Regions from separate parts of the Kocuria sp. SM24M-10 genome, predicted to be linked through region 2. Evidence: riboswitches for the same ligand, from Rfam matches in the RefSeq annotation. Region 2 holds a riboswitch; the other holds the start of a gene.
What was found. A riboswitch is a leader RNA that binds a small molecule or an ion and turns the genes downstream of it on or off. The one in region 2 is predicted to bind S-adenosylmethionine.
Positions count from the first base shown of each region.

Region 1: it holds a riboswitch for S-adenosylmethionine, as region 2 does, so the genes downstream of both, ABL57_RS07355 (ABC transporter ATP-binding protein) here and ABL57_RS15690 (acyl-CoA dehydrogenase family protein) in region 2, are expected to answer to the same signal.

Region 1 covers NZ_LDNX01000061.1:5,737-20,949, forward strand. The annotation lists gene ABL57_RS07345 (CoA-binding protein) at 67-531, opposite strand; gene ABL57_RS07350 (maleylpyruvate isomerase N-terminal domain-containing protein) at 655-1,335, opposite strand; SAM riboswitch class I at 1,440-1,543, shown strand; gene ABL57_RS07355 (ABC transporter ATP-binding protein) at 1,549-2,391, shown strand; gene ABL57_RS07360 (aliphatic sulfonate ABC transporter substrate-binding protein) at 2,478-3,518, shown strand; gene ABL57_RS07365 (ABC transporter permease) at 3,515-4,402, shown strand; gene ABL57_RS07370 (AMP-binding protein) at 4,470-6,596, shown strand; gene ABL57_RS07375 (succinate dehydrogenase cytochrome b subunit) at 6,681-7,466, shown strand; gene ABL57_RS07380 (2Fe-2S iron-sulfur cluster-binding protein) at 7,508-8,221, shown strand; gene ABL57_RS07385 (SLC13 family permease) at 8,303-9,922, shown strand; gene ABL57_RS07390 (tartrate dehydrogenase) at 10,049-11,116, opposite strand; gene ABL57_RS07395 (O-acetylhomoserine aminocarboxypropyltransferase/cysteine synthase family protein) at 11,427-12,770, shown strand; gene ABL57_RS07400 (CoA-binding protein) at 12,767-13,261, shown strand; gene ABL57_RS07405 (OsmC family protein) at 13,370-13,891, opposite strand; gene ABL57_RS07410 (sodium:alanine symporter family protein) at 13,992-15,213, opposite strand, start outside.
Region 2 covers NZ_LDNX01000131.1:11,250-25,446, reverse strand. The annotation lists gene ABL57_RS15745 (hypothetical protein) at 1-99, shown strand, start outside; gene ABL57_RS15740 (histone-like nucleoid-structuring protein Lsr2) at 147-383, shown strand; gene ABL57_RS15735 (helix-turn-helix transcriptional regulator) at 619-852, opposite strand; gene ABL57_RS15730 (hypothetical protein) at 1,257-1,499, shown strand; gene ABL57_RS15725 (glutamate--cysteine ligase) at 1,629-2,720, shown strand; gene ABL57_RS15720 (hypothetical protein) at 3,149-3,928, shown strand; gene ABL57_RS15715 (hypothetical protein) at 4,270-5,115, shown strand; gene ABL57_RS15710 (low temperature requirement protein A) at 5,437-6,606, opposite strand; gene ABL57_RS15705 (hypothetical protein) at 7,189-7,611, shown strand; gene ABL57_RS15700 (LLM class flavin-dependent oxidoreductase) at 7,632-9,002, opposite strand; gene ABL57_RS15695 (MFS transporter) at 8,999-10,504, opposite strand; gene ABL57_RS15690 (acyl-CoA dehydrogenase family protein) at 10,508-11,830, opposite strand; SAM riboswitch class I at 11,943-12,037, opposite strand; gene moeB (molybdopterin-synthase adenylyltransferase MoeB) at 12,200-13,378, opposite strand; gene ABL57_RS15680 (thiazole synthase) at 13,375-14,197, opposite strand, start outside.

The DNA.
Region 1 (15,213 bases), on a different contig from region 2:
AGCGGGTCCCCCCGGACGCGGGGCAACCCCTCGTCCTCCCGGTGCGCGGCAGGACCGCGGCAGGAGTCAGACCGGCGGCGCGAGCGGCGGGGTGCGCCGCGGGTCCAGCGTCCAGCCCTGCCGCAGCCGCGCCCCGAGCTCGATCAGCGGGCACGTGTCCATCACCACGTCCAGCCCGGCGGCGGCGGCGCGGGCCGCGGCCGCGTGGTCCACGACGCCCAGCTGCAGCCACACGGCCCTCGCGCCGGCGGCGACGGCCTGGTCCACGACCGCTCCGACGCGGCGGGAGTTGACGAAGCAGTCCACCACGTCGATCGGCCTCGGGACCTCGGCGAGCGTGCGGAAGCCGGGCTCCCCGTGCACCACCTCGCCCTTCGGGTTGACCGGGACGATCGTCATGCCGAGGTCGTCCCGGATGCGCTTCGCGACCGAGTGCGCGGGCCGGGCCGTGTTCCCGGTCAGCCCCACCACGGCCCAGCGTCCGGGCTGTGTCATCAGGCGGTCGATCACGGCGGGATCGTTGCGGCTCATGCCCCCACCCTGGCACGGACCCGCCCAGCTCGCCCCGATCGCGCCCCACCGTGTCCCGAGATTGCAGGTCCCGGCCACCGACCGCGGGACGCCGACACGTGCAACCTCGGCGGGGGGCGGGGGTCAGGAGAAGAGGGGGAGGAGGTCTGCTTCCGGGCCCAGCTGGGCCCGGTCCTGGGCGGGCAGGGCCGCCCGGCCGGTGCCCACCCGGGCGAAGTGCTCGTCGCTCCAGTGCTCGGGCGGCTCCCGCTCCCACAGGTCGATGAGAACCCGGCGGACCTCGGCGAGCCCGTCCACCGCAGGCCCCGGGCAGCCCTCCAGGTGCTCGATGAGGTCCAGGTGGTGCACCGTGGCCTCCACCGCCAGGGTGCTCAGGAGGTCGTCCACGCGGAGCACGTGGCCCTGGGTGCGGACCGTCCCGCCGGGCCGGCAGTGCTCCGCCGCGTGCACGAGCGCCCGTGCCGACTCCCGGTAGTGCCCCCGCAGCTCCTCCCAGTCCGGGTACAGGCTCGCCGCGGCCCGGGTGCGGCGCCGGACCTCGGCGGCGGCCGCGGCATCCGCGCCCCGGTACGCCCAGTAGGTCGCGGCGTCCCGGTCCGGGCGGGCCGTGGTGGGCGTGTGCAGGGCGACCAGCCCGCGCACCGCGTCCGCGGCGCAGTGGTGGGCGAGGTCCCGCACCGACCACCCGCGGCAGCCGGTGGGCGCCCAGGAGTCGTCGTCACCGAGCCCGTCGAGGACCGCCGCGAACGCCGTGCAGGCGTCGCGGACCAGGTCCGCCCGGGTCGAGGTGTGCCGGCTCGTCATGGGTCCATGGTGCGGCACGAGGGCCCGACGTGCCACCGTTTTCGACCATGACGGCCCGCGGCGCGATTTGCCACGCGACCCGCGGAGCACGTTCAATGGGGCCGTAACCATCCGGAGCGGCTGAGAGACCTGGCTCGTCGACGTCGCAGCAACCGGCACGGATCCGTCCGATCCCCGTGCGAGGTGCTAATGCCAGGACCGATGGAGTTGATCATGGGCACGTCTCTGCTGGGCTCTGCACCGTCCACCGCCGCCACCGCACCGGCCACCACGAAGCGCGCCTACTCGGTGGCCTTCGAGCACGTCGGCAAGGCCTTCCCGTCCGGCGGGCACAGCCACCACGTCCTGCACGACGTCGACGTCACGGTCCGCCCCGGGGAGGTCCTGGCGATCCTGGGGCCCTCCGGCTGCGGCAAGTCCACGCTGCTGCGGGCCGCCGCCGGCCTCGACACCGCCTCGGCGGGCCGGGTGCTCATCGACGGCACACCCGTCTCCGGGATCGACCCGCGCTGTGCGGTGGCCTTCCAGGAGCCGCGGCTGCTGCCGTGGCGCTCCGTGCGCGAGAACGTCCGCCTGGGCCTGCCCTCCGGGCTGGGCCGGGCCGAGGCCGACGCCGTGATCGACGACCTGCTGCGCCTGGTCGGGCTGACCGCCCACGCCCACCACCGTCCCCGGGCGATCTCGGGCGGCATGGCCCAGCGCGCGTCGCTGGCCCGGGCGCTGGCCCGCAACCCCGGTGTGCTGCTGCTCGACGAGCCCTTCGGCGCCCTCGACGCCCTGACCCGGCTGCGGATGCAGGACCTGCTGCTCACCGTCCACGCCGCGCAGCCGACCACCGTGCTGCTGGTGACCCACGACGTCGACGAGGCGCTGCAGCTGGCCGACCGGATCGTGGTCCTGGGCCGCACCGGCCCGACCGCCCCCGCGTCGATCAGCACGGTGCTCTCCGTGCCCGGCGACCGTCCCCGGGACCGGGCCTCCGAGGTCCTCGCCGAGCTGCGGGTGCAGCTGCTCGGCCACCTGGGCGTCGACGCCCACCACCCCGCGACCCGCTGATCCCGCCCCGCTCCCCCGGGTGCGGCGCGGCCCTGCGCCGCGCCGGGTCCGCCCGGCACGCCCACCCCACCACGAAAGGCCCCACCATGCCGCTGTCCCCGCGCCCCGCCCGCACGATTCCCGCCCTGGCCGCCGTCTTGGCCCTGTCCCTGACCGGGTGCATGGCCGGGGAGGGCTCCGGCGGGGCCCAGGCCGCCGAGAAGATCACGGTCGACTGGGCCACCTACAACCCGCTCTCCGTGGTGATCAAGGAGAAGGGCTGGCTCGAGGCCGCCTTCGCCGAGGAGGGCACCGAGGTCGAGTGGGTGCAGTCCGCGGGCTCGAACAAGGCCAACGAGGCGCTGCGCGCCGAGGCGGTCGACGTCGGCTCCACCGCCGGTTCCGCGGCGCTGCTGGCCCGCAGCAACGACACCCCGATCAAGGTGATCGACCTGTACTCGCAGCCGGAGTGGTCCGCGCTCGTCACCACCCCGGGCACCGGGGTGGAGTCCGTGGCCGACCTCGAGGGCCGCACCGTGGCCGCCACCAAGGGCACCGACCCCTACTTCTTCCTGCTCCAGGCCCTCGAGGAGGGCGGGGTGGACCCGGCCGACGTCACGATCCAGAACCTGCAGCACGCCGACGGGCGCTCGGCGCTGGAGAACGGCCAGGTGGACGCCTGGGCCGGGCTGGACCCGATCATGGCCGCCGCGGAGCAGAACGGCGCCGAGCTGTTCTACCGCAACGTGGACTTCAACACCTACGGCTTCCTCAACGCGCACGAGAACTTCCTCGATGAGCAGCCCGAGGCGGCGCAGACCGTGGTGGACGTCTACGCCTACGCCCGGGACTGGGCGCTGGCCCACCCGGAGGAGACCGCGCAGCTGCTGGCCGACGCGGCCGGGATCGAGCTGTCCGTGGCCGAGCAGGTGCTCGAGCGCACTCACCTGGACATCGACCACGTGCCCGGCGAGCAGCAGCTTGCCGTGCTCGAGAAGGTCGGCCCGATCTTCGTGGACTCCGGTGACGTGTCCGGCCAGGAGCAGATCGACGAGGCCCTGGCCGGCCTCGTGGAGAGCTCCTACGCCGAGAACGCCGACGCCGCCCGCGTGGCCGAGGCCGCCGAGGGCGCGGAGGCCGGGCAATGACGTCGCCGCTGAGCCCGTCCGGGGAGGCCGTCCGCACCGACCGCGCCGGCGCCGAGCAGGTCGTCGGCGCCGAGCCGGCCGTCCACGCCGACGACCCGGGCGACGCGCCCGCCGCCGTCGCGGAGCCCCGCCGCCGTCCCCTGCTGCGCGCGGGGCTCGGCCTGCTCCTGCCCGCGGCACTGCTGGTGCTGTGGCACGTGGTGTCCACCGCGGGCGTCTTCAGCGCCGTCCAGCTGCCCGCCCCGCTGACGGTCCTGGCCGCGGGCGCCGACCTCCTGTCCCGGGGCGAGCTGTGGACGCACGTGGGCATCTCCACCCAGCGGGTGCTCATCGGCTTCCTGATCGGCGCCGGGCTGGGCCTGGCGGCGGGCTCCTTCATCGGGCTCTCCCGCCGGGGCTCCGCGCTGGTGGGCCCGACGATCGGCGCCTTCCGCGCGGTGCCCTCGCTGGCCTGGGTGCCGCTGCTGCTGCTGTGGATCGGCCTCGGCGAGGACTCCAAGGTGACGCTGGTGGCGATCGGGGCGTTCTTCCCCGTCTACACCACCGTCTCGGCGGCCCTGCAGCACGTGGACCGCAACCTGCTCGAGGCGGCCCGGGCCTTCGGGGTGCACGGGCTGCGGCTGCTCACCACGGTGCAGCTGCCGGCGGTCATGCCCTCGGTCATCTCGGGGCTGCGCCTGGCGCTGGCCCAGGCCTGGCTGTTCCTGGTGGCCGCGGAGCTGCTGGGCGCGTCCATGGGCCTGGGCTTCCTGCTCACCGACTCGCAGAACAACGGCCGCACCGACCGGCTGCTGCTGGCGATCGTCCTGCTGGCCGTGCTCGGCAAGCTCTCCGACGCACTGCTCGGCGTGTTCGAGAAGTGGGCCGTGAAGAAATGGGCCTGACATCACCGTCTGGCACAGTGGGCACACACCGGGCACGCCCGTGCCGCCAGGAAAGGACCGCAGCACCGTGAACGCCAGCTGGAGCGACCCGCTCTCCCCCACCCCGAACCCGGCCCTGGTCTCCGACGCGGCCCGCGTCGCCTTCTGGGAGGGCCAGGCCTCCCGGCTCGACTGGGCCGAGCCGTGGACCACGGCACACCGGTTCGAGGGTCCCCGGCGGATCGGGCAGGACGCGGAGGGCCGGCCCACCTGGTCGGTCCCGGAGCTCGCGTGGTTCGAGGGCGGGAAGCTCAACGTGGCGCACAACTGCGTGGACCGCCACGTCGAGGCGGGCCGCGGCGCCCACGTGGCCCTGTACTTCGAGGGCGAGCCCGGCGACCGGCTCGTCTACACCTACGCGGACCTGCAGCGCGAGGTCTCCCGGGCGGCCAACGCCCTGCTCGCCCTGGGCGTGACGCAGGGCGACCGGGTGGTGATCTACCTGCCGGTGATCCCGGAGACCGTCATCATCACGCTGGCCTGCGCCCGGATCGGCGCCGTGCACTCGCTGGTCTTCGGCGGGTTCTCCGCGGAGGCCCTGCGGTTCCGCGTCGAGGACACCGGGGCGAAGGTGCTCGTGACCACCGACGGACAGCACCGGCGCGGGGCCGTGGTGCCCGTCAAGGCCGTCGCCGACGAGGCGTGCGGCGGGGACAACGCGATCGAGCACGTCGTCGTGGTGCGCCGCACCTCCCGCCCGGGCCGCAGCGACCTGCCGCGCGGCACCCGGGGGACGCACTCCAAGGAGGAGGACGCGGTCCCGTGGACGCGCGGGCGCGACGTGTGGTGGCACGAGCTGGTGGCCGAGCAGTCCGACGTGCACGAGGCCGAGGCCTTCGACGCGGAGAGCCCGCTGTTCGTCATCTACACCTCCGGCACCACCGGCCGCCCCAAGGGCCTGGTGCACACCATGGGCGGCTACCTGGTGCAGGCCGCCTACACCCACGCCCTGCTCTTCGACCTGCTGCCGGACGTGCGCGACGACGAGGGACGGCTGCGGCCCGACGAGCTGTCCACCGTCAACGACCCCGCCAAGGTCGACTCGACCGTGCACTGGTGCACCGCCGACCTGGCCTGGGTCACCGCGCACACCTACGAGATCTACGGCCCGCTGGTCAACGGCGTGTCCGAGGTGATCTACGAGGGCACTCCGAACACCCCGCACTGGGGCCGGCACTTCGAGGTGATCGAGCGCTACGGGGTCACCACCTACTACACGGCGCCCACCCTGATCCGCTCGCTCATGGGCGCGTTCCCGAAGGGCGTCCCCCCGCTCTACAACCTCAACTCCGTCCGGCTGCTCGGCTCCGTGGGCGAGTCGGTCAACCCGGAGGCGTGGCGCTGGCTGCGCGCCCAGCTGGGCCGGGACGAGGTGCCGTTCGTGGACACCTGGTGGCAGTCCGAGACCGGCGCGACCGTGATGTCCCCGCGCCCGCACGACCCGCAGTTCGCGCCCCCGGGGACGTTCGACGACGGCGCTCCGCACACCGCCCTCAAGCCCGGATGCGCCACCCGCGCGGTCCCGGGGCTCTCCACCCGCGTGGTCGACGAGGCGGGGGCGACGGTCCCGCCCGGGGTGCAGGGCTTCGTCGTCGTCGACCGGACCGGGCCGTCGATGGCGCGCACCGTCTGGGGCGATCCGCAGCGCTACCTGTCCTCCTACTGGCAGGCCTACGCCGAGCAGGGCTGGTTCCTCGCCGGGGACGGCGCCCGCTACGACGACGAGGGCGACATCTACATCCTGGGCCGGGTCGACGACGTCATCAACGTCTCCGGGCACCGGCTGTCGACCATCGAGATCGAGTCGGCCCTCGTCACCCACCCGTGGGTCGTGGAGGCCGGGGCCGCGCCCGTCCGCGACGAGCTGACCGGGCACGCGGTGCTCGCGTACGTCGTGCTGACGTCCGAGGCCGGGCGGGTCCCGGCGGACGAGCTGACCGCGGCCCTGCGGGAGCACGTGGCCCGCGAGATCGGCCCGATCGCCAAGCCGCGGGCCGTCGTGGCGGTCCCGGAGCTGCCGAAGACCCGCTCCGGGAAGATCACCCGCCGGCTCCTCGCGCAGCTGTGGGAGGGCGAGCCGCTCGGCGACCGCTCCTCCCTGCAGAACGAGGAGTCGCTCGAGCGCATCGCCGAGGTGCTGGCGGCACGCGGCTGAACCGCCGGGGTGCCCGGCCCCGCGCCGTCAAGCCGGATGACCCCACGTTGAGCCGTGTGACCAGCCCCGCGCCGGACTCCTAGGATGAACACCGTGAGCTCCTCCCCCACCGCCCCCGCCCCGGACCGGCGCCGCCCCCTGGCGGAGCTGCCCCGGGTCCCCGTCCCCGCCGCCCTGCCCGAGCTGTCCAGCACCGATCTCAAGCTGGGGATGGCCGGGTCCGGCGCCGTGTTCTCCGGCTACGTGCTGGTGCACATGCTCGGCAACCTGAAGGTCTACCAGGGCGAGGAGAAGTTCAACGCCTACGCCGAGTTCCTCCGCACCGCCGGGGCTCCCGTGCTGCCGCGCGGCACCGTGCTCTGGGGGGCGCGCGCGGTCCTCACCGCGAGCCTGGCCGTGCACGTGGGGGCCGCCGCGATGCTCACCGCCCGCGCCTGGCGGGCCAACGGCACGCTCCTGCCGCGGCGGCCCCGGCGGCCGCGGGGACGGCGCCGCTCCCCGTGGGAGGTGGCCCGGCGCTCGATGCGCAGCACCGGCGGCGTGCTGGGCCTGTTCACCGCCTTCCACGTCTTGGACCTGACCACGGGGACCCGGCCCGCCGCGTCCCGGGACTTCGCGCACGGCAGCGCCTACGCCAACCTCGTCGCGAGCCTGTCCCGGCCGCCCGTGGCGGTCGCGTACGCCGTGTCGATGGCCGCGCTGGCCGCGCACCTGGTGCACGGCATCCCGGAGATCGCCAACGACATCGGGGCCGGCGCCGACCGGCGCACCCAGCGGCGGCTGCGGATCGGCGCCAACGCCTTCGGCGCCGCGGTGGCCGTCGGCAACACCACGATCCCGGTGGCCGTGCTGACGCGCGCGGTCCGCTGACCCCCTTCCGGACGACCCCCCGACGACAAGGACCCGAGCGAGTGAGCACCTTCTCCCTGACCGTGGACGTGTGGCGCCAGGCCTCCCCGGACGAGCCCGGGCGGTTCGCGACCCACGTCGTCCCGGACGCCGACCCGGACATGACCGTGCTGGAGCTGCTGGACCGGATCAACGCCCAGCGGGAGGCCGCCGGCGAGGAGCCCATCGCCTTCGACGACGGCTGCCGGGAGGGCGTGTGCGGCAAGTGCGGGGTGACGGTCGACGGCGTGGCGCACGGCCCCGAGCGCAACGCCGCCAGCTGCATGCAGCACCTGGGCGCCTACCGGGATGGGGACCGCGTGCGCATCGAGCCGCTGCAGGCGGCCTCCCTGCCCGTGAAGCAGGACCTCTCGGTGGACAAGAAGGCGCTGCGCCGCGTGGCCAAGGCGGCCAAGTTCCCCGTGGCGATGAAGGCGCTGGCCAACGGCGGCTGCATCAGCTGCGGGGCGTGCATCTCCTCCTGCCCCAACGGCTCGGGGCAGCTCTTCGTGGGCACCATGCTGCGGGAGCTGCCGCCGCTGGCCACGAACGACGCCGAGCGCCGGGAGCGCTCCGCGAAGGTGCTCGCCGCGGCCGAGGACGAGTTCGGCCCGTGCTCCCTGCTGGGCGACTGCGTGGAGGTCTGCCCGGCCGGGCTGCCGGTCGAGAACCTCTCGGCGGTGGCGCGGGAGAACCTGCGCAACCGCTTCCCGCGGCGGGCCGCGGACGGCGACTGACACGTTCGCGAGCGCCTTGTTCCCCCGGGGCTCGACTGCTACGTTCACGAGCACGACACGACGGAGTGTGAGGTGGATCACGTGAGCGACCAGTCCCGGGGCGTCATACCCGAACAAGGCGAGTTCGACTACGAGCCGGAGGACCGCGAGCCCGCCCGGGCGCCGGTCCGCACGTGGCTGCTGCGCGGGCTGGGGCTGCTGCTGGCCGTGGTCGTGTGGTTCCTGCTGGGCGGAGCGGACGTCTCCGCCGACGCCCGGGTGGTGGGCGCGGTGGCCACGCTGATGGCGGTGTGGTGGATGACCGAGTCCATGCCCCTGTCGGTGACCTCGCTGCTGCCGATCGTGCTGTTCCCGGTGCTCACCGCGCTGGAGGTCTCCGAGGTCACCGCCCCCTACGCCAACCCCATCGTGTTCCTGTTCCTGGGCGGGTTCCTGATCGCGATCGCCATGCAGAAGTGGAACCTGCACCGCCGGATCGCGCTGCTGACCCTGCGCCGGGTCGGCACCCATCCGCGGCAGATCATCCTCGGTCTGATGATCTCCACGGCCTTCCTGTCCATGTGGGTCTCCAACACCGCGACCACCCTGATGATGCTGCCCATCGGGCTGTCCGTGCTCACGCTGGTGGTCGAGAACAGCCGCAAGGGCGCCACCCGCGCCGAGGCGGCGGCGATGGGCGAGGACATCCGGTCGGGCCAGGCCATCAGCGACGTCATCGACGACCGCGACGTGCGCCTGTTCGGCGTGGCCCTGGTGCTGGCGATCGCCTGGGCGGCCACCATCGGCGGTCTCGGCACCCTGCTGGGCTCCCCGCCCAACGCGATCGTGGCCGGCTACATCAGCGAGGAGCTGGGCCGCACCGTGGGCTTCGCCCAGTGGATGATGCTCGGCGTGCCCATCGTGGTGGTCTTCATCGGCCTGGCGTGGCTGCTGCTCACCCGGGTGATCTTCCGCTTCCACCTGGCCGAGGTGCCCGGGGGCCGGCAGCTCATCGACGAGGAGATCGCCGCCCTGGGCTCCATGAGCAAGGGCGAGAAGACCGTGCTCGCCGTGTTCGTCACCGCGGCGTTCTTCTGGATCGTGCCCGGCCTGCTCTCCGGGATCGGCGACCTCGGCGAGCAGCTGCCCTGGCTGGAGATCTTCGACGACACGGTGGTGGCCATCGGCGCCGGCGTGCTGCTCTTCCTGCTGCCCGGGGACAAGCAGGGCAACATGACCCTGGAGTGGAACGACGCCGAGGAGGGCCTGCCCTGGGGGGTCCTGCTGCTCTTCGGCGGCGGCCTGTCCCTGGCCGCCGCCGTGGCCGGCACCGGGCTCGACGCCTGGTTCGGCGCGCAGGTCAGCGGGCTCGGCGCGCTGCCGATCGTCCTGCTGCTCGCGGCGGTGGTCACGATCGTGCTGCTACTGACCGAGATCACGTCCAACACCGCCACCGCGGCCACGTTCATCCCGATCCTGGGCGGGGTCGCGGTGGGCATCGGGGTGGATCCCATGACGCTGCTGATCCCGGCGGCGCTGGCGGCCACCTGCGCCTTCATGCTCCCGGTGGGCACCCCGCCCAACGCCATCGTCTTCGCCACCGGCCAGGTCAAGATCGCCGAGATGGTCCGCGGCGGCATCGTGCTCAACATCGTGGGCGTCATCCTGATCACGCTCTTCACGGTGCTCATCGGCCCCTTCGCCCTGGGCCTGGTGATCTGAGCCGCCCCGGAGCTCGGCGCCGCCGGGCCACGGGCCTCCGCCGGACCGGGCTCCCGGTCTGGAAGCCGTCCGGCGCTGCGCCGGACGGCCCTGGGCTGCGAGGCCCTGGGCTCTCGGGGCCCGCGGCTACGGGGCCGTGGTGCAGCGGGCCAGCACGGCCTGCGTGAACTCCTCGGTGCTCGCCGTGCCGCCCAGGTCCCCGGTCAGGGTGCCGCCGGCCATGGCCTGCTCGAAGGCGGACTCGAGGTGCCGGGCGGCCCCGCCCTCGCCCAGGTGGTCCAGCATCATGGCGGCGGCCCACATCGTGCCCACGGGGTTCGCGATGCCCTGCCCGGCGATGTCGGGCGCGGAGCCGTGCACCGGCTCGAACATGGACGGATGGGTCTTCTCCGGGTTCAGGTTGGCGCTGGGCGCCACCCCGATGGACCCGGCGGCCCCGGCCGCGAGGTCGGAGAGGATGTCGCCGAAGAGGTTGGAGGCCACGACCACGTCGACGCTGCGCGGCTTGAGCACCATCCGGGCGGCCAGCGCGTCGATGAGCACCCTCTCGACCGTCACCCCCGGGTACTCGGCGGCCGTCGCCTCCACGACCTCGTCCCAGAAGGGCATCGTGTGGATGATCCCGTTGGACTTCGTGGCCGAGACGAGCCGCCCGGAGCGCTGCTGGGCCAGCTCGGCCGCGTAGCGGGCGATCCGGGTCACCCCCGCCCGGGTGAACACGGACTCCTGGACGGCCATCTCCTCGGACCGGCCCCGGTAGAGCCGGCCGCCGACCTCCGAGTACTCCCCCTCGATGTTCTCCCGGACGACGACCAGGTCCAGCTCGTCCAGTCCGCGCAGCGGCGAGGTGACGCCGGGCAGGATCCGGATGGGCCGGAGGTTGACGTACTGGTGGAACTCCCGGCGGATCGGGATCAGCAGCCCCCACAGCGTCACGTCGTCGGGGATGTCCGGGGCGCCGACCGCGCCGAGCAGGACGCCGTCCCCGGAGGCCAGCTGCTCGATGCCGTCGGCCGGCATCATCCTCCCGTGCGCCCGGTAGTGGTCCGAGCCCCAGTCCCGCTCGCGCCAGCGCACCGTGAAGCCGTGCGCGTCCGCCAGGGCGTCGACGCAGCGCAGCGCGGCCGGCATGACCTCCTGGCCGATGCCGTCGCCGGCGATGACGTCGATGGTGTACTGCCGTGTGCCGGTCACAGGATTCCTCCGCAGCGTCGTCGGGACCGCGGAGGCGGCTGCGCTCCACGGCTGGTGCCGAGCATAGTCCGCCGGGGTCTCCCCGGGGTCCCGGCTGGCGCTCCGGGACCCGGAGCCGCAGAATGGAGGGCAGCCATCCCGAGCGGCCGAGAGACCTGGATCGTCGACGCCGCAGCAACCGTGGTCGACGTCGCAGACCGCACGGTGCTACCGCCAGGACCGATGGAGCAGCGCACTCCCGGCACCCCCGCCGGGACACCTCTCCGCCCGGGACCGACCAGCGGCACCACTCGCACGAGGAGTCCTTCCCATGGCCGACCACCAGTTCGGGTTCCGCACCCGCGCCCTGCACGCCGGGGGCACCCCCGACGCCGAGCACGGCGCCCGCGCGGTCCCGATCTACCAGACCAGCTCGTTCGTCTTCAAGGACGCCGACGACGCCGCCAACCTGTTCGCCCTGCAGAAGTACGGCAACATCTACTCCCGGATCGGCAACCCCACCGTCGCCGCGTTCGAGGAGCGCATCGCCTCCCTGGAGGGCGGCATCGGCGCCGTGGCCACCGCCTCGGGGATGGCCGCCGAGTTCCTGACCTTCGCCGCGCTCGCCCAGGCGGGCGACCACATCGTGGCGGCCGGCCAGCTCTACGGCGGGACCGTCACCCAGCTCGACGTCACGCTGCGCCGCTTCGGCGTGGACACCACGTTCGTGCACGGCACGGACCCGGAGGACTACCGGGCGGCGCTGCGGCCGAGCACCAAGGCCGTCTACACCGAGGTCGTCGCGAACCCCTCCGGGGAGGTCGCCGATCTCGAGGGCCTGGCAGCCGTGGCCCACGCGGCCGGCGTCCCGCTCGTGGTCGACGCCACGATGACCCCGCCGTACCTGGTCCGCCCGATGGAACACGGCGCGGACATCGTCATCCACTCGGCCACCAAGTTCCTGGGCGGCCACGGCACCACGCTGGGCGGCGTCGTCGTGGAGTCCGGGCGCTTCGACTGGGGCAACGGCAACTTCCCGTCCATGACCGAACCCGTGGCCTCCTACAACAACGTCTCCTGGTGGGAGAACTTCGGCGAGTACGGCTTCCTGACCAAGCTGCGCTCGGAGCAGCTGCGGGACATCGGCCCGGCGCTGTCCCCGCAGTCGGCGTGGAACCTGCTGCAGGGCGTCGAGACGCTGCCGCAGCGCATGGACGCCCACCTGGCCAACGCCGCGGCCGTGGCGCAGTGGCTCGCGGAGGACCCGCGGGTCTCCTACGTCAACTACGCGGGGCTGCCGGACCACCCCCACCACGAGCGGGCCCGGAAGTACCTGCCGCTGGGCGTGGGCTCCGTCTTCTCGTTCGGCGTGACGGCCACCGGTGAGCTCACCGGGCGGCAGGTCGGCGAGCGGTTCATCGAGAACCTGCAGCTGGCCAGCCACCTCGCCAACATCGGCGACGCCCGCACCCTCGTGCTGCACCCGGCCTCCACCACGCACCAGCAGCTCAGCCCCGAGCAGCTGGAGGTGGGCGGGGTGTCCGAGGACCTCATCCGCATCTCCGTGGGCATCGAGGACGCCGAGGACATCCTCTGGGACCTCGACCAGGCCCTCTCCGCGGCCACCGGGCTCGCCCGGGCGTCCGCCCCGACCGTCGAAGGAGCACTCCGATGACCGCCGAGACCCGCACCTGGCAGGGGCCGAGCGCCCCCGAGCGGCTGAAGCTGCTGCGCGGCACGGAGTCGATCGCGATCGTGGGGGCGTCCGACAAGCCCTCCCGCGCCTCCTACTTCGTCTCCACCTACCTGCTGTCCTCCTCGCCGTACCGGGTGTACTTCGTCAACCCGGTGCTGCGGGAGATCATGGGCCGGCCCGTCTACCCGTCCCTGGCGGACCTGCCGGAGACCCCGGACCTCGTCGACGCCTTCCGGCGCCACGACGACCTCCCCGGCGTGGCGCGCGACGCCGTGGCCGTCGGGGCGAAGACCCTGTGGCTGCAGCTGGGCTCCTGGCACGAGGAGGCCGCCCGGATCGCCGAGGAGGGAGGGCTCGACGTGGTGATGGACCGCTGCCTGAAGATCGAGCACGCCCGCTTCCACGGCGGCCTCCACCTGGCCGGCTTCAACACCGGGGTCATCTCGGCGAAGCGGCAGGTCCTGTCCTGACGGGCCCCGCCCCGGCAGGTCGCGCCCCGGGACGTCCTGTCCCGGCACGCGCAGCGGCCCCGGAAGCCTGGTGCTTCCGGGGCCGCTCCCGTCCCGAGGGGCGGGTCGCTACACGCGCTCGAGGACGAACCGCACGTCGGCCTTCAGGCTCTGGCTGACCACGCAGTACCGCTCCGTGGCGCGCGCGAGGCGCTCCAGGGCGGTGTCGTCGAGGTCGGCGTCCACCCGGGCGGTCACCACGACGTCCTGCACCCCGACGGGCACGGAACGGTCCACGCCGAGGGTGCCGCGGGCGTCGAACATGCCGTCGGCGGTCAGCTCGGCCGAGCGCACCTCCACGCCCATGGCGGTGGCGACGCTGCGCAGCGTCACCCCGGCGCAGGCCAGGAGCGCGTCGAGCAGCATGTCCCCGGAGCAGGCGTCGCTGCCGTCACCGCCGGTGGCGGCGTGCGGGCCGCCGCGCACGGGGCCCGCCCAGGTGTCCACCGTGCAGGTCAGGCCGGGGTCCCGGAAGTTCCCGTGGGAGTGCAGGGGCGTGCGGGCCGCCTCGGGCTCCGCCCGGTAGCGGTCCTTGAGCGGGGCCTGGAGCTGCCGGAGCTCCGCGGCGGTCATCTGGGTTCGAGATTCCATGCTGTCACTGTAGAGCGTCCGGCGCGGACGGCACCATGCGGGGCGCCCGCGCCGGACCGGCCCAGCGGACCGGCCCAGCGGACCGGCCCAGCGGACCGGCTCAGCGGACGCGCTCGGCCGCCATGTCGTCCCAGTACGCGCGGGTGGTCACCACGTCGGTGCCGTCCCACGCCCCGAGCCCGTACAGCCCGGGGATGTCGCCGCTGTGGAACACCGGCTCCAGCCCCTGCCTGCGCTGGGCCTCGTAGTTCTTGAGCACGCGCACAGCCACCCCGGCCAGCAGCACCAGGGCCACGAGGTTGATCGTGGCCATGACCGCCATGAAGAGGTCGGCCAGGGACCAGACCAGGTCCAGGGCCAGCACGGCGCCGGCGAAGACGAACGCCAGCACGAGCACGCGGTAGGCGGTCATCACCGCGGGCGAGCCGGTGAGGAAGCGGATGTTGGACTCGCCGTAGTAGTAGTTGCCGATCACGGAGGTGAAGGCGAAGAGGAAGATCGCCACGGTGAGGAAGTGCACCGCCCAGCCGCCCAGCTGCAGGGCCAGCGCGGACTGGGTCAGGGAGGCGCCCTCCCGGCCGCCGAACTCGGGGTCGGACAGCAGCACGATGAACGCCGTGATCGAGCAGATCAGCCAGGTGTCGAAGTAGACGCCGAGCGCCTGCAGGAAGCCCTGCTTGGCCGGGTGGGAGACCGACGCGGTGGCCCCCGCGTTGGGGGCCGAGCCCATGCCGGCCTCGTTGGAGAACAGGCCGCGCTTCATGCCCTGGATGATCACGCCGATCAGCCCGCCGGTGACGAACTCCCGGATGCCGAAGGCGCCCTCGAGGATCTGGCCGAGGACGGCGGGGATCTCGCCGACGTTGAGCACGACCACGAGCAGGCCGAGCAGGACGTAGAGCACGGCCATGACCGGGACGACCACCTCGGAGACGGCCGAGATGCGGCGGATCCCGCCGAAGATGATCGCGGCGGTCAGGCCCACGAGCACGGCGCCGACGAGGATCCGGAACCACAGCGCGTCCGCCGCGGCGATGTCGACGCCGAGGGACCCGCCCAGGGCGTCGACGATCGAGTTCGACTGCACGGAGTTGAACACGAACCCGTAGGTCAGGGTGATGACCACCGCGAAGAGCAGGCCCATCCAGCGCGCCCCGATGCCCCGCTCCATGTAGTAGGCGGGCCCGCCCACGTAGCCGGTGGGCGCCTTGATCTTGTACAGCTGGCCCAGCAGGGACTCCACGAAGGCGCTGGCCGCGCCGATGCCGGCGATCACCCACATCCAGAAGACGGCGCCCGGTCCGCCCAGGCTGATGGCGATC
Region 2 (14,197 bases):
CAAGCCGCGGCACCGGAGGACGCCCTGGACACGACGGAGGCATCAGGTGACGATGCGTTCACTGGAGTACCTGCCGAGGACGACTCCGACCGCAGCTGAACCTGCTCCACGGTCCCATCCCGATCGAAGGGGAAGGAGCGGCATCCATGGCTCGAGCATCTGACGGACGATTGCAGGACGACCTCGACGGCGGTTGGGCCGACGAGACCCTCCAGTTCAGCTGGGGTGGTAAGGAGTATCTGATCGATCTCTCCAGCGCCCATGCCCGGCAGCTGCGCCAGGCGCTGTGCGCGGTCTCGGATGAGGCACTGGGCGCCTATGCGGTGGCTGGCCGCAGGGTCGCGCCGCGGGCCGGACGCGGCCACCGGTCTGGAAGTTCCTGAGAGACCCGGGATCCTGCACGATTCCTACGACCCCGCCGGCCGGCGGCAGGATTCCCGCCCGCTACCGCAACCGCAGCCGTATTCACCAGCCACCGGCCACCGGAGACACCTTCCCCGCTGCTGTCCGGTCCGGTGCTCGGCCGGCATGCCGTAGCCCCACACCTTTACAGTGCTGTTCCGCGATGTGGTGCCGAGCGACAGGTGGCGCTGAGCGCACCCGGTGGAGGGTGCGGGGTCAGCGGCGCTGGCCGGGTGTCGTCCCGGTCGCCGGGGTGCCGGCGTTTTCGTGGAAGACCTTCTCGATGGGGCGGGTGAAGTACCGGGCCAGGGCGAAGGCCACCGGCAGGGACGGGTCGCTGCGGTCGTTCTCCAGCGCATAGATCGTCTGCCGGGAGACACCGACCGCGATGGCCAACTGCCCTTGCGAGATCCTTCGGGCGGCCCGCAGGGCCTTCAGTTCATTGCGCATGGCTGTCACCTCCCCGTCCGCGCTCGACATTTAACAAGCCACCTTACCATCTGTAAGTGCGCGCATCGGATGTCGTCCGGTTGCTCCGGCGCCCGCGCACCATGCCGCGGGAGCACGCGCCACAGACGAATGCGCTGGTCAGGGTGGGGCCGTATCCGTCGATTCTCTGCCCATGGGGGCTTGTGGTCCGGGGGCAGGAGACGATAGGAACGAGACCGAGGCCGACCCACGCCCTGCAATCCGCAATCTGCAACGGTGAGGTGATCGGCAGATCCGCGCCCCATCGCCGCGACATATCCCACGCCGGCGCAGGGAGCCCCGAGATCCCCGGCCCGCACCTCCCCACAACATCTGGGCGGTCGCTGCACACCGTCCGGTCTCCGACCTTTGCAGCAGAGGAAGCCATGAATCCCACCCCCGACACTCCCCGATCCGCGAACCCGAGCCCCGAAGGGCCTGAAGGCCGCACCGCATCCACCGACGCAACACCGGACGGCCTGGCCGGAGCCGCGGCCGAGGAGCGGTTCATCGAGGCCGTCGAGCACCGCTTGGCCCAGCAGGCATCCCCAGACTCCGCCCCGGACCAGGACCAGCGACGCCTGGAGGAGGACGAGGAGAGCCCGGCGCAGGCGAACAACCCCGAGTGACCCCCGGGCGCCCTGCCCCCGAGAGGCCGGGCCGGCCACGCGCCCTGACCCACGCCCCTGGAGCCGGCACCGGAAGACCGCGGGAAGCACCCCGCCGGTGTCTGCAGCACCCCCAGGGATGAGAGCATCGTGGGTGTGCGTACATTCGGTGTGGAAGAGGAGCTGCTGCTGATCGAGGCCTCCTCGTTGCAGCCGATGCCGGTCGGGCAGTACCTCGTCGACCACCACCGTCAGCCCGCCGTCACCGGACACCGGCTGGCAGTCGAGTTCCAGCAGGAGCAGCTGGAAGTCACTAGCCCGCCGTGCACCACCCTGGGCGAGCAGCTGGACACCATCCGCACCGGGCGCACCCTGGCCGATGCCGCCGCCCAGGAGGTCGGTGCCCGGGCGGTGGCGGTGGCCACCGCCCCGGTGCCGGTGACCACCCACCTGGTGCCCGAGCACCGCTTCGAACAGATCGCCGCCCGCGGCCAGCTCACCGCCCGTCACCAGCTCACCGGCGGCTTCCACGTCCACGTGCAGACCGACTCCCGCCAAGAAGGAGTCGCGATCCTGGACCGGATGCGGATGTGGCTGCCGGTCCTGCTGGCGCTCAGCAGCAACTCCCCGTACTGGAACGGCACCGACACCGGCTTCCACAGCTACCGCTACCAGCTCTGGAGCCAGTGGCCGGCGACCGGGCCCACCGACGTCTTCGGCAGCACGCACGCCTACGACCGCCACTGCGAGGACCTGCTGGCCTCGGACGTGCCCCTGGATGCGGGCATGCTGTACTTCGACGCCCGCCTGTCCGAGCATCAGCCGACCGTGGAGATCCGGGTCGCCGACGTCTGCTGGGACCTCGAACACGCCGCGGTGCTCGCAACCCTCATCCGGGCCCTGGTCGAGACCAGCGCCCGCCATTGGCGGGCCGGTCACCCACCGGCCCGGGTCAGTGCCGCGGTGCTGCGCACCTGGATGTGGCAGGCCAGCCGCCATGGGGTGCAGGGCCAGCTGATCAGCCCGTACAGCGGCACCCCCACTCCGGCCGGCGATGTCGTGGCCCACCTGCTGGAGCACCTGCACCCGGTGCTCACCGAGCACGCCGAGCACGACGCGGTGGAGTCCGTGCTCACCGGCATCTTGGAGGACGGCACCGGCGCCCACCGGCAGCGTCAGGCATGCCGCACGGAGAACAATCTGAGCACCATCCTGCACGCGGCCCTGCCGGCCACGCCCTGAGGGGACCACCCCCGGGCAACCACCCTCGGTAACCCCGGGTGCAGGAGCTGACCGCGGTGGTGCACCGCGCACCGTCGGTGCCGCCGCAGAGCACGTCACCCCCACCGGACACCTGGAACAGGTGCTGATCTGCCACCACCGGCTCACCGGACCCTGCCGCATAGTGCCCGGTGCGGCAGAAATCGTCCCGGGCCACCCATCCGCACGACCGCCGGCGCCGAACCATGAGTGCACGCACCTGCCGGCACCACGGTCCCCGCGAGAGACCCAGGCGGGAGAGGCGGCCATCTCGTGATCCCCAATATGCGCTCTGACCTGCGCAAACACCCACAAGTTACCGCTTGGTCACCCTTGATCGACAGCTCACTGTCTGTACAGTCGTAAACGGCACGAGTGACCCCCACCATCTCTTTGAGAGGACACCTCAGATGCACAAGAAGATGCTTTTCGCCGCTCCCGCCCTCGCCCTGGGCGCCCTGTCCATGGCCGCGGCCCCGGCCGCGGCGCACGCGGAGGACTCCTGGTCCTTTCAGACCACCCTGAACACCCTCAACGGCTCGGGCACCACCGGGCAGGCCATGGTGGACCTGCACGGCACCGAAGCCACCGTGACGATCAATGTCTCCGGGGCGGCCGAAACGTTCATGGACGGGCCGTTCCCGCACGCCCAGCACTTCCACATCGGCGCCCAGGGCATGTGCCCGGGACCCGACGCCGACACCGACGGCGACGGAGTGGTCTCCACCCCGGAGGGCCAGCCCTTCTACGGGATGATCGGCACCTCCCTGACCACCGAGGGCGACACCAGCGCTGATTCCGGTCTGGCCGTGGAGCGCTTCCCGGGCGGGTCGGCCTACACCTACGAGCGGACCTTCGAGGTCAGCCCCGAGGCGGCCGAGGCGATCAAGAACGGCACCGCCTCGGTCGTGGTCCACGGCGTGGACCCGACCCTGCTGCCGGCCGCCGCGGCCGAGAAGCAGAGCTCACTCAACCCCGACCTGCCGCTGGCCGCGACCCTGCCGGCCGCCTGCGGCACGCTCTCGGCCTCGCAGATGGGCGCGATGCCCGACGGTGGCGCCGACACCGGGGTGGCCCAGCAGACCGGTGACACCGGCAACACCGCCGGGTACGCCGTGGCCGGGGCCGGGGTGCTCGCCGTAGCCGGATCCGCCCTCCTCGCCCGCCGCCGCACCGCCGGCAACCGCTGAACGCCAGCATGAGGATCCCGGGGTAGGCGATTTATTCCGGGCTAGCACGAGGGCTGCCGCACCCCCCACTCGGGTGCGGCAGCCCTCGCACCGTGCCACCCCCGGCGCCGGGGCAGCCACACCGCCCATCACCAGGGACCGGACCGAGACGTGATCCGGTGACAGCCACAGCATGGACTCGGCTCGCAACCCATCTGTCGCACAGCTCTCATGATCGAAGGACGAGCCGCTATGACGTCGCTCCGCTCACGTCGACAGGTATCGATCCCACCCCCCCTGGGTCACCAACCTAGGGCTCCCGCAGGCCCGAACGAGTCCGGGCATCGCGTACAGTCACGCCCATGGGGGAACTGCTCTACGAGGACATGAGCCCGTCCCAGGCCGCTGCTGCCTTGGATGAGTTCCTCGCCGAACGTGGCCCAGCCATGGCGCAGCTGCGTTCCGCCATGGCCGCCGGCGGTCTCGACCCCGAGGTGGTGCTCGACGGAACACTGGGCTCCGTGGCGCAGGTGTGGGAGTGGATCACCGGCCGGGCTGCAGAGCTCGGTGTGGCCCCCTGGCCGCTGGGGCAGGACCCGACACGCCCCTCCTGGCCCAGCTGGGCCCGCCGCGTGGTACTGGTCGACCCGCACCCACCGGCCCAGACGCTGGCCTTGGTCGACGGGTTCACCTCCTACCTCGCCCAAATCGCCACGGCCGCGGTCCCGGCCGCGCACTGGCGCGTCGGGGAGCACCGCATCTCCGACTACCCGATGCTCAACTATCCCGTCCTGATCGCCGACAGCCACCAGATCTTCCCGCCCGCACTGCCGATCTACAGCGCTTACCAGTCCGCCCACGGCCGCGACCCGATGAGCGGGACCGAGATGCTCAACTACACTCGGCACACCATCACCGCCCTGCGCGGTGAAGGCCCGATCGCCGAGGCCGAGGCGGCCGAGGAACCACTGGCGACGGTAGTCGCCGAGGTCGACTGCTTCGATGTCGGGCTACGCGCGGACATCTCCACCCAGCACCCGGGACTAGTGGAACAGATGATCACCGAGTTCACCGACCGGGACGGGATCGACTCGGTCTACCGCTATGGGCCCGAGGCACTAGTGGTGAATGCCCCGGTCTGGGACCAGGCCCGGCTGCAACTGTGGTTCACCCTGTGGCTGCACCGCCACCTCTACACCGACCGCTGAGCACCGCCGCCCTCCACGGATCGGCATCAACCTGCACGGCATCACCCGGGGTCCCAGCATGACCGGTCTCGACATGGAATGTCTCACAACTCCCTTGCCTCATAACCCTTGTCCTACGAGTCACCGTTCCATTGAGCCCCATCACCACAGGAGGCCAGCGGAGCGAGGGCCACGGCCGCTCCGGCCCCCTGGGCGGGCGCACGAAGGTCGTGTACCAGTGGCGGAAGTACGAGCTTTCTTCACACCGGAATTCGCCAGTTGAGCGTCCTCTGCCCCCGCCCGGCGGATACGGGATTGCCTGCTTGCCGGTTGATGTGCATGTCAGTGGGAGGTCCGGATCGCGGTCCTGCTCGTCGCATAGCGCAGGCTCTCGACGGCGACGAGGGCGGCGACGACCACGACGATCAGTGCGAGGGCGGCCAGCGGTGCGATGTGGACGGCAACCGGTATGAGCACCAGCAGCAGCGTGGCGGCACCGAGGCGCCACGTCTTCCACTCACCGCCCACACGGCGCCAGAAGGCCGTATTGCCCAGCAGGTACAGCGCCGTTCCGCCGAAGAGGGCAGTGGCACCCAGGGCGCCGAAGCCCTCCGTGTCCTCCACGTGGGCCAGGACGTCCTCCACCCCCAGTGCCGACAGGACGATGCCCGCCACCAGGGGCAGGTGCAGGTAGGTGTAGGCCTCCACTGCGGCGGAGGCGCGGGCCGGCCCTCGCAGTGCGGCGAAGCGGTGCTCGGCGGCGATTGCAGTGACGTCGAAATAGAGCCACCACAGACCCAGGGACAACATGATGCCGGCTGCGGCGCCCAGGAGGATGGGCACGCTGACAGGCTCCTGGGATGCGCCCACGCCGATGGCGACGATGGACTCCCCCAGGGCGAGGATGATGATCAGGCCGAACCGCTCGGTCCAGTGCGCCGCCGAATGCACCCGCCAGTCACCTCGCCGTGAGGTGAGGAAGGTGAGCCCGCAGTCGACGATCAGCCCTGCCACCCAGAACCAGATCTGGGCGGAGCCGTTGACCACCGCTCCGGTGATGATGAGGATCGATCCGAGCACCATCGCGGCGTTCATCTTGGCCAGCTGGCGCCGCAGGGGCTGGTCGTCTCCGGCGGCGTGGGCGTAGAGGGCCACGTGCAGAATGCGGATGACGACGTAGGACACTGCCAGCACCAGCGGGCCGTCGAGTCCGCCCGCGAAATCCGCGAAGGCCTCCGGGATGGCCAGGGCGGCAATGAAGACGGCCACCATCACGGCGGACAGACCGAACCGCATGAGCCCTTCGTCCACGTGCGTCTGGTTGGCCAGCCACGAGAAGGACACCCACGACCACCACAACAGCCCGAGGATGATCATGCCCTGCAGCACGCCGTGAAAGGAGTGCTCGTGGGCCATGAACCCGGTCACCTGGGTGAAGGCGAACACGAAGACCAGGTCGAAGAACAGCTCGAAGGTGGTGACACGATGAGACTCGTCCGAGACGCGTGCCACCGGCACGATTCTCCGCAGCATAGACATGCCTCTGAGACTAGAGCCCTCCGTCCCCCACCTCCCAGCAACGGCACACGGACCGGATGCCTGATGCCAGCGGACCGACGCCGCCGAGCAGCCCCCAGCGACGTGGTCGCCGGGGAGCACAGCGCTGCCAAGGCGAGGGTTGCCGAGCTCACCGATACAAGCGGCGCGACCTCGACCCGTCGCGACGAGCCCGAGGCACCGGTGGTCGGCGCCCCGGCCTGTAAGTCGATGAGACTGCACCTGCGGCGGCGCCACCCGTCCATGCCGACCGCGGGGCACAGCGGTGCGGGCCGCCATGAGGTGGTGACGGCCTGCGCCGCGCCCTCCGAGTCACGACAGGACACGTCCGGATGTGAGAGGTCCCAAAACCAAGGTGCCTTGCACCGCATGGCCCGTACGGCACCCGGACGTCACACCGCTCAACCTGCACACACGATTGCCGACTCAGTGCTTATTTTGAGGAACTAGCATTAAGCTGTTCTCAGGCCGGGAGACCGACGTGGCTCCCGGGCAGACACCGGCGCACGATCCGTCGGCCGCACACAGGAAGTTGGCATGAACACCCCCACCTCCAGGGCCCTTGCAGTCGAGCTGCACCACCACTCCCCCGCTGGGTGGATGGCCACCTACTACCCCATGGTGGGGACTCCCGCGGGCCGGTGGGCCGAGGTCACCTGGACGCTGCACCAGCGCCTGCTGCCCGACCCCGCCGACGTGCCCGGACCGGCACGGTGGCTGGAGGTGCGCAGCGGCGACCCCACCCACCCCTGCTACGCCCAGCACCGGGCATGGGCGGGGGCACTGGCTGCCGGCTACGCGGCAGCGCTGGCCGCCCACGACGCCGAAGACCTCGAGCAGCCGCTGTCGGCGCAGGACGCGGAGCGCCTCCGGGAAGGCACGATCGTCGTCCCGGCCGGGCAGCTCTCGGAGTGGGTCCTCGACGATCTGCAGGAGGAGACCGCGCCGAGCCACGGGTGATCCCGCGGGCCTCCCTTCGGTCACCTGCGGTAGGACGCCCCGCGGTGGTCGTCGGCCAGCCGCGGGCCGGCCCCGGTCAGGGCCTCGCGCAGCGTCTGCCCGGCGGGAACGCTCCCGGGCTCCGGCAGCAGGCCGCGACGCCGCAGCTCCGGTGAGACCATCGTCGTGAACCGCTCCAGGTCCGCCGGCCGCACGGCCGCCGAGATGTTGAAGCCGTCGACGCCGGCCTCCTCGCGCCACCGCTCGAGCTCGTCCGCCACGGTGCCGGGAGCCCCGGCGATGACGGGCCCGCGGCCGCCGATGGCCACGAACTCGGCCAGATCCCGCACCGTCCAGGTCCGGTCCGGGGACAGCGAGGTGAACGCCGCGAGCGCGGACTGGTTGGCGTCGGTGGCCACGTACTCGAGCGGCGCGTCGGGGTCCGCGCCGGCCAGGTCGACCCCGGTCCAGCCGCCGAACAGGGACAGCGCCCCGTCGATGTCCACGTACCGGCGGTACCCGGCCAGCCGGGTCCGGGCCTCGTCGTCGGTCTCGGCGACCACCACCGTGGCCATGGCGAAGGTCTTCACGGCGTCCTCGGCCCGCCCGCGCTCGGCCAGTCCGGCCCGGACGCCGTCGGTCCACCGGCGCACGAGCTGCGGGGTGTTCCCGATGAAGAAGATGGCCTCGGCGTGGTCGACGGCGAACTGCTGGCCGCGCTTGGAGGCGCCGGCCTGGAACAGCAGCGGGGTGCCCTGGGGGCCGGGGTGGGTCAGTGCGTGGCCGGGCACGGAGAACCAGGTGCCCTCGTGGCCGACGGGGTGCGCCAGCTCGGGGTCCACGAAGACCCCGGCGTCGGCGTCGGCCTGGACCGCCCCGGGCTCGAAGGACCCCTCGAGCAGCTTGTACATGACCTCCATGTACTCGTCGGCGCGGTCGTAGCGCTCGTCGTGCGGGATCTGCCGGTCCATGCCCAGGTTCCGGGCGGCGGAGTCCTGGTAGGAGGTCACCACGTTCCACGCCACCCGGCCGCGGGTGAAGTGGTCCAGGGTCGCGAAGGTGCGGGCGAGCAGGTAGGGGGCCTCGTAGGTGACCGAGGCGGTCACGCCGAAGCCGAGCCGCTCGGTCACCGCGGCCATCGCCGGCACCGCGACGAGCGGGTCGAGCAGCGGGTACTGCACTCCCCCGCGGGCGGTGGCCTCGGTGCCGCCGCCGTAGACGTCGTAGATGCCGGGGACGTCCGCCAGGAACAGCGAGGCGAAGCCGCCCTCCTCCAGGGTGCGGGCCAGGGACGTCCAGTACTCGAGCGTGTCGAACCGCGCGACCCCGGCCTCCGGGTGGCGCCACAGCCCCGGCGACTGGTGCACGGGCACCATCATGTCGAAGGCGTTCAGGAGCAGGGGGCGGCTCATACGGTGGTCCTCTCGGTGGTGGTCCCGGCGGTGGGCCCGGCATCGGCGGCTCCGTCGGCCCGGACGGATCCGGTCCTGGGGGAGTCGGTCCGGAGGGAGCCGTCGGAAACTGGGACGGCCCCGGTCGAGCCGGCTCGGGCGGAGCCGGCGTGCAGGTCGGTGAGCTCGGTGCCGCGCTGCTCGCGGGCGGGGTCCTTCGCGGCCAGGGCGGCGACGACGGAGAGCACGGAGAGTCCGGAGAGGTACCCGGCGATCAGCCACGGGGTGTTCCCGCCGGCGGCGAACAGCAGGGCGGCGATCATCGGCATCAGCCCCCCGCCCAGGACCGTGCCGACCTGGTAGCCGAAGCTCACCCCGGAGTACCGCACGTGCACGGGGAACTGCTCGGCGAACCAGGCCGCCTGCGGCCCGTAGATCGCGTCGTGGACGAGGTTGATGCCGAGCACGACCACGAGCGGCAGCAGGGCGAGCGGGCCGGCGTCGAGGAAGGCGAACAGCACCCAGCCGAAGACGCCGATCGCCGCGTAGGCGGTCACCGAGACGACCTTGCGGCCCACCCGGTCGGACAGCCAGCCCCAGAAGGGGGTGGTGAACAGGCCGATGGCGGAGGCGATCATCACCGCGGTCACGCCGGAGGCGCTGTCCCCGCGCACGTCCCGCAGATAGGTCAGCATGTACACCGTCACCAGGTAGTAGACGGCGTTCTGCGCCAGGCGCAGACCGATCGTGACCAGCAGCGGGCGGCGGTGGTGGAGCAGCAGCTCCCGCAGGGGGGCGGTGGCCACGTTGCCCGAGGCCCGGTGCTCCAGGAACTCCGGGGCGTCGGCCACGCCGAGGCGGATCCACAGGCCGACCGCCACGAGCAGGGCCGAGAGCAGGAAGGGGATGCGCCAGCCGTAGGCGGCGAACTGCTCCGCGCTCATGACGTGCTGCACGACGAAGAACGCCCCGGTGGCCAGCAGCATGCCGGCCGAGGAGCCGATCTGGGTGAAGGAGCCGAAGAACCCGCGGTGCCGGGCCGGGGAGTGCTCCACGCTCAGCAGCGCGGAGCCGCCCCACTCGGCCCCGGCGGACAGGCCCTGGAGGATGCGCAGGACGACGAGCCCGACGACGGCCCACCAGCCGATCACCTCGTAGGTCGGCAGCAGGCCGATCAGGGTGGAGGCCACGCCCATGAGCAGCAGGGAGGCCACCAGCAGGGCCTTGCGGCCGATCCGGTCGCCCAGGTGGCCGGCGACGATCCCGCCCAGGGGCCGGGCGATCACCCCGACGGCGAGGGTGGCGAAGGAGGCGACGATGCCGCCGAGCTCGGTGGCCATGGGGAAGAACTGGACGTTGAAGACCAGGGCGGCGGCGGTGCCGTAGAGGTAGAAGTCGTACCACTCGATGGTGGTGCCGGCGAAGGCCGAGGCCAGGACGCGCTTCTTGCCGTGGACGACGCTCGTGCGTCCCGCGGCGGCCGCGGTCGGGGCCGGGATCGTGGTCGGGGGCGGGGTGGGCATGCGTCAGGCTCCTGGGGTTCGGTCGGCGTCGGTCCCGGCACCGGTCCTGGCGTCGCCGATGGCGTTCAGGCCCTCCGGCAGGGTGCCGTTGATGAGGTAGTCGCCGAGGGCGCGGGCGCGGAAGGCGATCGGGTTGTGGGTGGCCACGGTCTGGGCGTTGCGCCAGTGCCGGTCCAGGCCCTTGGCGGTGGACGTGGCGGAGGCGCCCACGGTGAGGAACAGGTCCTGGGCCGCGCCGAGGGCCAGCTCCGGCACGGTGACCTGGGCGTGCTCCACGGCGATCTCGGACCCGTGCAGCGCCGCCGGGAGGGCGCCGGTGAAGTCCGGCCGGTCGGCGCCGGTGGTGACGGCGGCGGCGATCCCGGCGTCCAGGGCGCGGGCGGCGTGCAGCACGGTGGCCTCGGCGGCGAAGGCCTTGGCGGAGATCCGGCCGGTGGCCTCCTGGATCAGCGGGTCCTCGCGGAACGGCAGGCCGAGCCCGGTGTTGAAGGTCCGCCGGCGGCCGGCGATGGTCTCCACGGCGTCCCGCCGGGCGGCGCGGGCGACGCCGGCCAGCACGGCCAGCAGCACGAGCTGGAAGAAGGCGGCCTCGTGGACGGCCTCCGCGCTGCCGGCGGCGCGGTCCAGCACGGCGTCGTCCGGGACGCGCACGCGGTCGAAGACCGCGGTGCCGGTGCCGGTGAGCTTCTGCCCGAAACCGTCCCAGTCGTCCTCGAGGGTGACCCCCTGGGCGTCCGTGGCGACGACGGCGAAGCGGCGTCCGTCCCGGCCGTCGAGGGCGGCCGAGACGCGGGTGTAGTCGCAGAAGACGGAGCCGGTGGCGTAGAACTTCCGGCCGGTGATCTCCCACCCCTCGGCGGTGCGGCGCAGCACGGTGTTCAGGGTGCCGAGCGCGTTGCCGCCCTTCTCCGTGGAGGCGTTGCCCACGGTGGCCCCGGCCAGCACCCGCGGATACCAGACGTCCTGGAGCTCCCGGGGCAGGAAGCGCAGGGACTCCACGAAGCCGGCGTGGGAGCGATAGAGGTGGGCGATGTTGGAGTCGGCCTCGGCCAGGTCGACCAGCAGCCGGGTGAAGTCCTCGATGCTGACCCCGGGACCGCCGTGGGCCGCCGGGACGCGCAGGGCGCCGAACCCGGCCCGGTCCAGCCGGCGCACCTCCTCGTAGGGCAGCGCGCGGCGGAGGTCCCGGTCCAGGGAGCCGGCGGCGATCTCCGTGAACAGCGGCCCGAAGCGCTCCTTCAGCCCGGCGTAGTCCACCGGCAGGCCGGCGGGGTCCGTGCCGACGCCGGGACGGGTGGGAGTCCTCTCGGCCGTGGTGCGGGTCATGCGGTGGTCCTCTCGGTCGCACCGAGGAGGGCCGGCCGTGCGGTCACGCCAGGGGCGGGCCCGGTGGCGGCAGCGCGGGGGCCGACGTCACGGAGCGACTGCAGATCCGGGATCTCCATCGGTTCTGGCCTTAGCACCCTGACCCCTGCGAAGGACGGGTTGCTGCGGCGTCGTCGAGCCAGATCTCTCGGCCGCTCTGAATGGGACGGATGACATCGCACCAGACCGCCGGGGTGCTGAGCCACCCGATGACGGCCGCATGTCGTCGGATGTCATGCTGACGTCACAGACGGTCATGTCGTCCCGGGTGGTGTAGGAATCCGCCGCGGGACCCCGCCCGGCCGGAGGAGGGGAGCGCCGCGCACCCGCTCAGTATCGCGGCCGGCCCGGCTCCACCTGCTCCGCCCAGGCGAGCACCCCGCCCTCGAGGTGGCGGATCCGCTCCTCCCGCCCGGCGTAGAACGGGCGCAGCGCGGCCAGGGCGGTCGCCGAGCGGGCGCCGGCCTTGCAGTGCAGCACGAGGTCCGCGCCGCGCGCCTCCGGCGGCAGGGCGTCCGGCCCCCGGTCCAGCAGCTCCTGGAGCGGCACGGCCACGGCGCCGGGGATCGCCAGGAGCTGCCGTTCCCAGTCCTCCCGCACGTCGACCAGCACGAAGGCCGTCTCTCCGCGCGCCCGCCGCTCCAGCAGCCGGGCCAGCTCGCCCGCCGCGACCGTCTCGGCGGGCTCCGCGCCGCCGGCCGGCGGACGGACGGCCACGGGCTCGGCGACGGCGGTGACCGGGGCGGCGTCCGGGTCCGGGTCCAGGCCCATCTCGCGCCAGGTCATCGCCAGGGCGTCGTGCAGCAGCACCCGCCCGAGCAGGGGCTCGCCGGTGCCGGTGATCAGCTTGACCGCCTCCGTGACCATCACCGCGCCCACGGTGGCGGGGAGCATGCCGAAGACCCCGCCCTCGGCGCAGCTGGGCACCTCCCCGTCCGGCGGCGCCTCGGGGTAGAGGTCCCGGTAGGTGGGCCCGTGGCCGGCCCAGAAGACGCTGACCTGCCCCTCGAAGCGCAGGATGGAGCCCCACACGCAGGGGATCCCGGTCAGGGCGGCGGCGTCGCTGACCACGTAGCGGGTCGCGAAGTTGTCCGCGCCGTCGAGGACGAGGTCGTACTGCCCGAGGATCCGCACGGCGTTGTCCGCCGTGAGCCGGCAGGGATGGGTGCGGACCCGCACGAGCGGGTTCAGGGCGGTCACGGCCTCCGCGGCGGACTCCGCCTTGGGCCGGCCGACGTCGGCGGTGCGGTGCACCACCTGGCGCTGCAGGTTGGAGACCGCCACGACGTCGTCGTCGACGATCCCCAGCGTTCCCACGCCGGCCGCGGCGAGGTACTGCAGGGCCGGGGCGCCCAGTCCGCCCGCGCCGACCACGAGCACCCGGGCGCTGCCGAGCCGGCGCTGGCCGAGCGGGCCGATCCCGGGCAGGGTCAGGTGCCGGGCGTAGCGCTCGAGCTCCGCACGGGTCAGTTCGGGGCCGGGCTCCACGAGCGGGGGCAGCGCGCTCACGGGCGCTCCCCCACGGGCGCCCAGTCCCCGCGCGGGACGTCCGCCGGACCGGCGGACGCACCGGCGTCGGACGCGTCCGTGTCGATCCGCCCGGCCATCGGCGAGGACGCCTGGGCGTGCCGGCGGGCCGGGATCCGGCCGGCGCGGGCGGCCAGCCGCCCGGCGGCCACGGCGTGGCGCATCGCGGTGGCCATGGCCACCGGGTCCTGGGCCCGGGTCACGGCGCTGGCCAGCAGCACGGCGTCGCAGCCCAGCTCCATGGCGAGCGCGGCCTCGGAGGCGGTGCCGATGCCGGCGTCGAGGACCACGGGCACCGAGGCCCGGGAGGCGATGAGCTCGATGTTGTGCGGGTTGAGGATCCCCAGCCCGGTGCCGATCGGCGCGCCCAGGGGCATCACGGCGGCCGCGCCGAGGTCCTCCAGACGGCGGGCCACGGCCGGGTCGTCGGAGGTGTAGGCGAAGACCCGGAAGCCGCGGGCCACGAGCTGCTCGGTGGCGTCGAGCAGCTCCACCACGTCGGGCAGCAGGGTGTCCTCGTCGGCGATGACCTCCAGCTTGACCCAGTCGGTCTCCAGGGCCTCGCGGCCGAGCTCGGCGGTGAGCAGGGCGTCCCGGGCGGTGTAGCAGCCGGCGGTGTTGGGCAGGATCCGGATGCCGTTGCGCTCGAGCATCGCGAACAGCGAGTCGCCGTGGCCGGGGGCGTAGCGGCGCAGCGCCACGGTGGTCAGCGCGGTGCCGGAGGCGAGCAGGGCCTGCTCCAGGGTGTGCAGCGAGCTGAGCCCGCCGGTGCCCATGATCAGCCGGGAGGACAGCTCGGTG